One region of the Enterococcus gilvus ATCC BAA-350 genome, then DNA from elsewhere that is predicted to be linked to it. Evidence: predicted binding sites of a transcription regulator. Region 1 holds the regulator's gene; the other holds the start of a gene.
What was found. The regulator NrdR, encoded in region 1, represses ribonucleotide reductase genes. The targets are predictions, from matches to a motif close to ACACNATATATNGTGT.
Positions count from the first base shown of each region.

Region 2: nrdH (glutaredoxin-like protein NrdH) is a predicted target of NrdR. The motif match lies at 4,399-4,414, and genes of this name have one in related genera.

Region 1 covers NZ_ASWH01000001.1:1,680,780-1,686,668, reverse strand. The annotation lists gene polA (DNA polymerase I) at 1-1,215, shown strand, start outside; gene mutM (DNA-formamidopyrimidine glycosylase) at 1,484-2,317, shown strand; gene coaE (dephospho-CoA kinase) at 2,320-2,919, shown strand; gene nrdR (transcriptional regulator NrdR) at 3,105-3,578, shown strand; gene I592_RS08270 (DnaD domain protein) at 3,590-4,903, shown strand; gene dnaI (primosomal protein DnaI) at 4,903-5,829, shown strand.
Region 2 covers NZ_ASWH01000001.1:2,357,649-2,363,537, reverse strand. The annotation lists gene I592_RS11700 (helix-turn-helix domain-containing protein) at 1-679, opposite strand, end outside; gene I592_RS11705 (IS3 family transposase) at 1-89, opposite strand, end outside; gene nrdF (class 1b ribonucleoside-diphosphate reductase subunit beta) at 770-1,735, opposite strand; gene nrdE (class 1b ribonucleoside-diphosphate reductase subunit alpha) at 1,802-3,961, opposite strand; gene nrdH (glutaredoxin-like protein NrdH) at 4,114-4,332, opposite strand; gene I592_RS11680 (FeoA family protein) at 4,711-5,181, shown strand; gene feoB (ferrous iron transport protein B) at 5,182-5,889, shown strand, end outside.

The DNA.
Region 1 (5,889 bases):
GATCTGTTTTATCAAATGGAACTGCCGCTTTCACGTATTTTGGCTGAAATGGAAATTACAGGGATCACTGTTGACGCACAACGGTTGCAATCGATGCGTGGGGAGTTCTCCAAACGTTTGCAAGAGATCGAAAAAAAGATTTATCAAGATGCGGGAGAAGAATTCAATATTAATTCACCGAAACAGCTGGGCGTTATTTTGTTCGAAAAAATGAATCTGCCAGTAATCAAAAAAACAAAGACCGGTTATTCCACAGCAGTCGATGTGTTGGAACAATTACGGGAGCAAGCGCCAATTGTGGAGCATATTTTAAACTATCGTCAGATTGCTAAGATTCAATCAACTTATGTAGAGGGTCTTTTGAAAGTGATTCAAAGCGACAACAAGATCCATACTCGTTATATTCAGACATTAACGCAAACGGGACGATTGAGTTCAGTTGATCCGAACTTACAAAATATCCCGATCCGTTTAGAAGAAGGAAGAAAAATTCGTCAAGCGTTTGTGCCGCGAGATGAAAACTGGTTGATTTATTCTTCTGACTACTCTCAGATCGAGTTACGCGTTTTGGCACATATTTCTGGAGATGAACATTTGAAGCAAGCCTTCCGTGACGGAATGGATATTCACACGAGTACCGCGATGCGTGTCTTCAATGTTTCTGAAGATGAGGTAACACCGAATATGCGCCGCAATGCAAAAGCAGTGAACTTCGGTATCGTTTATGGGATCTCTGATTACGGCTTGTCACAAAATTTAGGAATCACCAGAAAAGCAGCTCAAGAATATATCGATACGTATTTCGAAAATTATCCAGATGTAAAACGGTACATGGAAGAAAGTGTTCGAGAAGCAAAAGATAAAGGCTATGCGGCTACCTTATACAATCGCCGACGGTATTTACCAGACATTAATGCCCGCAACTTCAATCTTAGGTCCTTCGCTGAGCGAACGGCGATCAACACACCGATCCAAGGAAGTGCTGCAGATATTTTGAAGTTGGCAATGATCGAAATGGCAAAACGTTTGAAAGAAGAAAAATTGCAAGCAACGATGCTGTTGCAAGTGCACGATGAATTGGTATTTGAAGTCCCTGAGAGTGAATTAGAACAGTTAGACGCACTCGTAAAAGAAGTGATGGAAAATACTGTCCAATTAGATGTGCCGCTTTTGACGGACAGCAATTGGGGCAAAACATGGTATGAAGCAAAATAGTGAAAAGCTGGAAGAAATTCCAGCTTTTTTACTTCATTTAAATTGCTGCGGGCATGTTAGAATAAGAATGATTGCCTGTTCTTTCTAGAGAAAACAAATTATTTTTCGCTTTTTTAGAAAAATGGTACCGTTAATACGAACTTGCGCCTTTTTTGCGAGATAAAGATACGTACCGCTTCACTGTTAATATATCCAGAGATGTGAAGGGCGTACCTGGCTCAAGCAAGTTCATAAAATCGAATAAAAGAATAGAGTTAGGATGATAGATATGCCAGAATTGCCAGAAGTTGAAACAGTAAGGAAGGGGCTAGTTTCTTTAGTCAAAGGAAAGACGATCGCAAAGGTCGATGTTTATTGGCCAAGAATCGTTGAATTCCCAGAAGTAGAAATTTTCCAGCAGCAGTTGATCGGGGAGTCCATTGAAACTGTCGAACGTCGGGGGAAGTATTTAATTTTTCAGTTTACTCATTATGAAATGGTTTCCCATTTAAGAATGGAAGGCAAATATGAATACTTTAAACAGCCGACGCCATTAGATAAGCACAGCCATGTACGCTTTATTTTTTCAGATGGGTCAGAACTGGTCTATCATGACGTTCGAAAATTTGGCCGAATGGCGCTGCTAAAAAAAGGGACAGCCAAGGAGTACAAAGGTTTGGCCCAATTGGGACCGGAGCCGACAGATGAAGACTTCGATCTAGCGCTTTTTAAACAGCAGTTAAAAAAATCCTCAACCATGATCAAGCCATTATTATTAAATCAAAAAGTGGTGGCAGGTTTAGGGAATATTTACGTGGATGAAGTGTTATGGCTGGCAAAGATTCATCCAGAGCAGCCTGCTAATACATTAAGTGCGCAATCTGTTCGTCGTTTACGAGAAGCCAGCATTGAAGTGATTGGAAAAGCCAAAGAAGCAGGCGGCACCACTATTCGGACGTATTTGAATGCGCTGGGAGAAGCAGGTCATTTCCAACAAGAGCTGCATGTCTATGGACAAACGGGGATGCCTTGCTCTCGTTGCGGCACACCAATTATAAAGATCAAAGTTGCTCAGAGAGGAACGCATCTCTGCCCACATTGTCAAAAATTGAAGAAGGTGTAAAGATGAGCTTTGTTTTAGGCATTACTGGAGGAATCGCTAGTGGAAAATCGACGGTGGTAACTCTTTTTAAAGAGCAAGGATTCCCTGTTGTCGACGGGGATATTGTTGCTAGAGAAGTGGTTGAACCGGATACGGAAGGACTTCATGCTCTAAAAAAAGTTTTCGGCTCGGAAATCATCAAAGAAAATGGCGCGCTAGATCGAAAAAGATTAGGAACGATTGTTTTTCAAGATGAAGAGCAGAGAAACCTGTTGAATCGAACATTAGATTCCTTTATTCGGAAGGAAATTACGAAACAAACAGAAGAGGCTAAGCGCGTAAGCCCCCTTGTGATCGTGGACATTCCTTTATTATATGAAGGAAAGTATGAAGCGATGATGGATCAGGTCGCGGTAGTGTATGTCACTCCAGAAATACAATTGCAACGGTTGATGATGAGAAATGATTTTTCAGAAAAAGAAGCCTTGGAACGAATCAACAGTCAGCTTTCTTTAGAAGAAAAGAGAAAACGAGCAGATGTGGTCATTGATAATTGTTCCTCGAAAGAAACAACGCAGCGGCAAGTCCTTGATTGGCTAAAAAAAAATAAATTTGTTTCTTAAAGAATTCGGCGTCGTAGCAGTACGACGCTTTTTTTAGCACGCTGGTTATGGTAAACTCATGTTATATAAACAAATAAATTTAATGTCACAGCGAATCGTTGTTTTTAAAAAATTGTTCTATATAACAAAATATATTTCACAAAATCAGTGAATTTAACTAAACGTAAGAAAGTGTGGGTGAAGCAATGCGTTGTCCAAGATGTAATCATAATAATTCTCGAGTGATCGATAGTCGACAAACTGATGACGGACGAGCGATTCGCCGTAGAAGAGAGTGCGAAAGCTGTGGGTTTCGGTTTACAACCTTTGAGCGGATCGAAGCAGCTCCTTTATTAGTTGTTAAGCGAAACGGGGATCGTGAAGAGTTCAGCCGTGATAAAATTTTACGCGGATTGATCCGTTCGGCGGAAAAACGCCCAGTCGCGATGGAACAAATGGAACAAATCGTTGATCACGTGGAAAATCGGGTCCGCAGCATGGGAGAAAATGAAGTTCCAACGAGTCAGGTTGGCGAATTTGTCATGGAAGATTTGATGGAAGTGGATGAAATTGCGTATATACGTTTTGCAAGTGTATATCGACAATTTAAAGATATGTCTGTGTTCTTGAAGGAATTACAGGAGATCGTTGATAAAGCGAAATCAACGGATGAAGAGTAGGAGGCTTTTTAGTGGCAGAAGAACTAAAACCCAGCACCTTTTACACGGTCTTTGGAGAGCCACAGCTTGATCAAAGTAAGCAAGAGGCGTTGCTTTATTTGTATCAGCCGATCATTGGCAGCGCCGCATTAAGTCTCTATTTAACCTTAGCAAGTGACATTACCATCGAAGGAAAAAGTCCTAGTTTGATGCATACAGACTTGCTGGCTGCTGTCGATACTGGACTGATGAATTTGATCAAGGCACGAGAACAGCTTGAAGGAATAGGTCTGTTAGACACGTACCAGCAAACGGATGATGAGATAGGATTGAGTCTGCTGTATCATTTAAGGACCCCGATGTACCCAGTTAAATTTTTCCAAGATCCATTAATGGGTTATTTATTATTAGAAAAAATTGGTACGCGACGGTATGAACGGTTGGTGGAGCGTTTCAAGCCAAAGGATTTTGACACAACCACTGCTAAAAATGTCACGAAGCGTTTTCGCGATGTTTACCGTTTTGATGAGAAAATCTTTGACAGCCAGAGTGAGCTGCTGGAAAAAACACAGGATGATTTTTCAGATTCCAGAGACTTTGATTGGTCATTGTTTAGCCAACAATTGAAACGATTCAATCTTATTTTATCTGTTGATGAACGTGAAAAATTACAGACCTTCCAGACTCTTTATGGTTTGGGGGAACTGGACCTTGCAGAATATGTTGCCAAAGCTGCGGCGGGTGAGAAGACAGGCGTTAATTTTACTTATTTGCGACAATTGATCAATAAAGAGAAGCGGCCGATTATTCCTACTGCTTCACCGGAAGCTGTTACTGAAAATAAAGAGACAACGGGGACTTTTTCACCGCAAGAGTTAGAAATTATTACACAAAGCAAAAAAATCGCGCCGGTCACTTTCTTAAGAGCGATAAAAAGAGAAAAAGGCGGATTTGAAACAAATACGGAAGTTCGATTGCTAGAGGAATTGATCGGTAGAAATTTACTCCCTAAGAGCGTCATCAATATCATCATCAATTATATTTTAGTGATCCAAAATCAAGCTGTAATCAATGCGAATTATTTAAATGCGATCGCCAACGATTGGGCGCAAAAGAAAATCACAACGCCGGAAGCAGCAATCGCGCATGTCCGACAGAACAATCAAAAATTGGTTCGTAAGACTCAACCCTCGCGTTCAAATTACCAAAAGCGTGGAGCGGGTCGTAAAGAGGCATTGCCGGAACATATCAAGCAACCGCCAAAAGAAACAAAATTGACGCCAGAAAAAGAAGCGGAATTGAACCGTAAATTAGCAGAATATTTGAGTAAAGAAGGTGACGATTGATGGAAGATGTAGGAAAAGAATTGAATCGCATCATTAGAAGCCGCGGAGTTGATGGCCGTTACCGTCAAATGATGGAAGAAGTTTTGGCTGATCCGGATGTTCGTCAATTTATTGAAGAACACAAAGAAAAATTAACGCAAGAGGACATTGAAAAATCTTTTGCAAAGCTTTACGAGTTTGTTCAAGAAAAGAAAAAATTCTTGGCCTCTGATCCAACCATGATCGCACCAGGCTACGAACCGCAATTAAGCTTGAATTTTCATTTTATTGACGTTACTTATGTACCTACCGATGAGTTGTTGCGTTTGAAGCGCGAGGAGGAAATCCGTAATCGAGTGAATTCTTTGGATATGCCTAAAGATATTCGTAAAGCCTCTATCCGTACTTTTGAAGTCACTTCAGGACGAAGCGAAGCGCTGGAGGCTTCCTTAGATTTTATAAATCAGTATGAGGGCAGCCCTAAGTCGTTTCATAAAGCGTTGTATTTAGTGGGGACATTTGGTGTAGGGAAAACCTACTTGTTAGGAGCCGTGGCCCATGAACTGGCTGTCAAAGGATTCGAAACCACGCTGTTACATTTTCCAACCTTTGCTGGAGAAATGAAACAAGCAATTTCAAACGATAAAGTGGGCCCTAAATTGAATGAAGTGAAGCGTGCGCCAATTTTGATGATTGATGACATTGGTGCCGATTCTATGAGTGCTTGGATTCGTGACGAAGTTCTAGGTGTTATTTTGCAGCACCGTATGCAAGAACAGCTCCCAACATTCTTTTCTTCAAATTTCAATATGGATGAGTTGGAAGAACATTTGTCTGTTACACAACGCGGGGATGAAGAGCCGTTAAAGGCCAAAAGAATCATGGAACGTATTCGTTATTTGAGTAAGGAAATATTCGTGATTGGTGAAAACCGTCGAAATGGTTAAAAAGCGAAAAGTTTCTTAGAAAAAGAGAAACGCCCTATTAAAAAGCGCTGTCATTTAGCT
Region 2 (5,889 bases), 680 kb from region 1:
TTCGCCGTTGAATCTCTTGTAACTTTTTTGCGAAGTCGTTCTCCATTTCTAAATGCTTGTTTCGTGCTTCCAGTTCTTTTACTCTTAATTTCAACCGCTCTTCTTCGGTTAAGAACTCGCTTGATTTGTTTCGTCCACGATTGTCTTTTAGTGCTTCTTCTCCGTGTTGCTGGTATTTCTTTACCCAAGAGTACACTTGTTGGTAAGAGACATCATATTTTTCGATCGCCTGTGCGTAGTTCAGTTCATTAGCGATTGTATATTGAGCGATCTCGATAAGCTCTTGATAGGTGGTTTTACGTCCTTTTTTCATGGTTTTGGGTACACTGCCTTTACTTGTTGATTTTAGTGTTTCCCCATTAGTATAGCGTGAAACCCATCTTCTTAACACAGAGGTCGAAGAAATTTGAAAAAACGTCGTTGCTCGATAGAGAGACATTTCTTCATTTATGACAGCCAAAACAGCCTCCTGCTTTTGTCCACTATCGTACTGATTCCACGTTGTTGCTTCTTTTAGTCCCTCGATTCCGTCATCATTATATTTACGAATCCAATTGTTTATCGTCGTCCAAGAAAGGGAATGCTTCTTAGCGACACTGTTCACACTACGACGTTTATCCATCACTTCTGAAATAATTTGAAATTTTTCTTCTGGAGAATAAATACTTCTCTTTGACATACAAAAACTCCCTATAAAGTAGACTTGGATTTTTGTTTTTTCCTTGTCTACTTTATAGGGAGCGTATCACCTATCAAGCTTTAGCTCTATCTAATCTAAACCAATCAAATAATCGTCGTCATTCATGGCTTCCACTTGACCAAGCAAGTAGCCATTACCGACTTGTGAGAAGAAATCGTGGTTGCTTGTGCCTGTAGAGATACCGTTCATTACGATCGGATTCACATCGTCTGCGGTATCTGGGAAGAGCGGGTCCATGCCGAGATTCATCAAGGCTTTGTTGGCATTGTAGCGCAAGAAGGTCTTCACTTCTTCCGTCCAGCCGATTTCATCGTACAATTCTTCCGTGTACCGTTCTTCGTTTTCGTACAATTCATACAATAAATCATACATCCATTCCTTCAACCGTTCTTGTTCTGCTTCTGGCTGTTCGTTGAAACCACGCTGGAACTTATAACCAATGTACGTACCGTGAACGGATTCGTCACGGATGATCAGCTTGATGATTTCAGCCACGTTGGCTAGTTTATTGTTTCCTAAATAATAAAGTGGTGTATAGAAGCCAGAATAAAATAAGAAGGTTTCTAAAAAGACGCTGGCGATTTTCTTTTCCAGCGGTGTGCCGTTTTTATAGATCTCATTGATTCGTTCGGCTTTCTTTTGCAAATATTGGTTCGTATTGGTCCATTCAAAGATTTCGTTGATTTCCGTTTTCGTGTTTAACGTACTGAAAATCGAAGAATAGCTTTTTGCATGGACGGATTCCATGAATTGGATATTGTTCAATACCGCTTCCTCATGAGGTGTCCGCACATCTTCTCTCAATTGATCCATGCCGCTCTCTGATTGGACGGTGTCTAGCAGGGTCAAGCCGCCAAAAACATAACCCACCGTTTGTTTTTCTAGTTCAGATAATTTGCGCCAGTCGTCTAAGTCATTCGACAACGGAATCCGTGTATCCAACCAAAATTGTTCCGTTAATTTTTCCCACGTCGATTTATCGATGACGTCTTCGATCTCATTCCAGTTAATGGCTTCATAATACGTTTCTGCCATGAATATTCCTCCTTCGTTCATCACATAAGTGTACCTCTTGTGATGAACACAAGAGGCAAGTGTTTTCTAAATCACGCAGCTTTCACATTGGTTTGAACCGATCTCTTCCGCATCATCGGTAAATGTCCGAACGTAATAAATGGATTTGCAGCCTTTATAGAAGGCGTAATTACGTAAGATGTTCAAGTCACGTGTCGTTTGTTTGCTTTCTGTTTTCCATTCGTACAAGCCTTCAGGAATCTCAGAACGCATGAACAAGGTCAAGCTCATACCTTGATCGATATGTTGTTGCGCGGTCGCGTACACGTCGATCACTTTACGCATATCCATATCATAGGCAGAAGTGTAGTAAGGCAAGGTATCATTATTCAAATAAGGCGCTGGATAATAAATTTTGCCGATTTTCTTTTCTTGACGTTCTTCGATCAAACGAGTGATTGGGTGCAAACTGGCACTGGTGTCGTTGATATAAGAGATCGACCCATTTGGAGCGACTGCCAAACGATTTTGATGATACAAACCGTCTTTTTGAACCGCTTCTTTTAGCGCTTGCCAATCTTCCGCAGTCGGAACAAAGATATCCTTGAAGATTTCTTTGACCTTGTCTGTTTTCGGTGAAAATTCGCCGGTCGTGTATTTATCAAAATATGAACCATCGGCATAAGCAGATTTTTCAAAGTTATGGAACGTGGTGTTCCGCTCTTTTGCCAAGTCTTTGCTTTCCATTAATGTCCAATAGTTTAGCAACGTGAAATAAATATTGGTAAAGTCGATCGATTCTTCTGAACCATATTCCATCAGGTGTTTTGCAAAGAAGCTGTGTAAGCCCATCGCACCTAAACCGATCGTATGGTTCAAGCTGTTACCATTTTGAATGGAGGGAACAACTTCGATATCTGATTCGTCGGTAACGAAAGTCAACGCACGCACCATTGTCCGAACGGATTGACCAAAATCTGGACTTTCCATCAAGTTGACGATATTCGTTGAGCCAAGGTTACAAGAAATATCGGTACCTAAAACATCATATTCTTGACGACCATTGATCGTAGAAGGTGTTTGTACTTGTAGAATCTCTGAACACAAGTTACTCATAACGATTTTTCCGTCTACTGGATTGGCACGGTTTGCTGTGTCGATGTTGATGATATACGGATAACCAGATTCTTGCTGCAATTTAGAGATTTCATTCTCTAGATCACGGGCACGGATTTTTTTCTTGCGGATATTCGGATTTGCGACTAAATTGTCGTATTCCTTCGTGATATCGACATACGAATAAGGCACACCATATTCACGTTCAACACCGTAAGGGCTGAACAAATACATGTCTTCATTTTTACGAGCCAATTCGTAAAATTTGTCTGGGACAGTCACACCAAGTGAAAGAGTCTTCACACGAATTTTTTCATCGGCATTTTCTTTCTTAGCAGATAAGAACATTTCGATATCTGGATGGAAGACGTCTAAGTACACGACGCCAGCTCCTTGACGTTGGCCCAATTGGTTTGAATAAGAAAAACTATCTTCAAACAATTTCATGACTGGGACAACACCGCTTGCTGCGCCATCGTATCCTTTGATCGGCGCGCCGGCTTCACGCAAATTAGAAAGATTGATCCCAACGCCGCCACCGATTCGTGATAATTGCAGGGCAGAGTTGATCGAACGACCTATGCTGTTCATGTCATCGGTTACTTGGATCAAGAAACATGACACCAATTCACCGCGACGTTTGCGTCCAGCATTCAAAAAAGAAGGGGTAGCTGGTTGGTAACGCTGATGGATCATTTCATCTGCTAAAGACAAAGCCAATGCTTCGTCGCCATCCGCAAAATACAACGCATTAAAGGCTACGCGATCTTCATAGCTTTCCAAATATTCTGTGCCATCGTTACTTTTTAAGGCATATTGTGAATAGAACTTGTACGCTGCCATAAATGATTTGAAGGTAAAGTGCTGCTCATCTAAATAGCGGAAGAGTTTTTCAATAAAAGCAGGGGTATATTTCGCAATAAATTCAGCTTCTAAAAATTCTTCTTCTATTAAATAGTCGATTTTTTCTTGTACTGAAGAAAACGTGTGGGTATTTGGTTCTACATTCTCTTTAAAAAAAGCGGCTAAAGCATCTTTGTCCTTGTTAAGGGGGATCTGTCCATTGACTGGACGATTGATTTCATTGTTCAATTTAAAGTAGGATACTTCACCTAGGTCTTTTAAACTCATTTCGTCACATCTTTCCTATATATAGTGTCTGTTCATTTTTTGTCTATTTTATTTTCTATCTATATTAATGCCCGTTTGATCGTCCGTTTCTGCGAAAAACCTAACTGATTAAATAAAGAAAACTTTGCAATCACGGATCGCAAAGTTTCGAACTACGCTAATGCTTTCAATTGATCTGGACGGAAACCGATGATGGCTTGTTGTCCGCCGAAAATAACTGGGACACTCTGGAAACCTTGATCTTTTAGAAAACCTAGAGCTTCTGGCTCGTTGTCGATGTTGACCTCTTCGAATGAAATATGATTTTCAGTTAAATAACGTTTCGCCATTTTACATTGCATGCAATTGTTTTTTGAATATACTTTTACCATAAGACGACCTCCCTTGATTTCTACAATTACTAGTATAAAAGATGTAGGGAAAAAGTCAATCGTTAAACACCATATATTGTGGTGTAAATTAATTGGTATACTACTCTTTGTGTTTTTTGCAAAAACATTGAAAACGGGCTATTTCAAAGGAAAATCCCTTTACAGGATAATCAAATGAGGGATTTCGTGTTTTTTTACGATAAAAAAGTTTTTTTAATAACGAAAAACAAGTTGTGAAAACAAATAAATCAGTGAATGTCAAACAAGTTGCTCAGAATTGAAAGAAAATCTTCGACCATTTATTGACTTTGTTATCAAATGAAGCTATTCTTAGTGAGAAAGATTCTCATTATTAATTAGGGTTAGGTGGAGGAGTATATGACAACTTTGGCAGATGTTTCATTAAACCAAGTCGTACAAATTGATGAAATGACTCTAGAAAATGATTTAAAGCATCGACTGCAAGATTTAGGAATGATCGTCGGCTCAAAAGTTGCCGTCGTCAATCACTCTGGTGAGAATGGCATTGTTTTATTACACAATACACGGCTGGCACTATCCCAGTCTTTATTAAAAAAAATACTTGTGAAAGACCTAACGGAAGATCAGGAGGCGTGGGTGCCTTTAGATCAACTGCGTGTCGGAGAACAAGGGGTCGTGGTAAATGTTCATGGGACTGGTGCTGTGAAGCGGCGGTTGATGGATATGGGGTTGACTAAGGGAACCCAAGTCAAAGTAGTGAAGTTGGCTCCATTAGGCGACCCGATCGAATTGCGCGTACGAGGGTATGAGCTGAGTTTACGAAAAAGCGAATCAGAGATGGTGGTCGTGTCGAAGGAGGCGGAATAGATGGCAAAACTGCATGTTGCTTTAGCAGGAAATCCCAATAGCGGGAAAACCAGTACGTTTAATGTGCTGACAGGAACGAATCAATTTGTCGGCAACTGGCCGGGGGTCACTGTAGAGCGAAAAGAAGGCATCTACAAAAAGGATTCGGAAGTGATCATCGATGATCTTCCGGGAATCTATTCTCTTTCTCCGTATTCTCCTGAAGAAGTCGTTGCTCGGGACTATTTATTGTCTGGAACGCCCGATGCCATCGTTAATATCATCGATGGAACGAACTTGGAGCGGAACCTGTATTTGACCACTCAATTGATCGAGACAGGGATTCCAGTTGTCGTCGCCGTGAATATGATGGATGTCATCAAAAAAAGCGGAAAACAAATAAACTTAGAGAAATTGGCGTATGCGCTAGGTGTTCCCGTCGTCGGCGTCAGCGCGCTAAAGAATTGGGGCTTGGACAAAGCAATCAATGAAGCTCTTCATCTCATCAAAAAAGGGACAGAAGAAATCACCTTCCCTCATTATGACAATCGATTAGAGGCAGCACTGAATGAGATTGAAGAGGTCTTAGGAAGTACTGCTCCCGTCAAGTATAGCCGTTGGTACAGCGTGAAACTATTTGAACGAGATGAACGTGCCAAAGAGGATCTGGATCTTAGTTCGATCCAGCAAAAAGAAGTCATGGAAATCATCAAAATCACTGAGAAGATT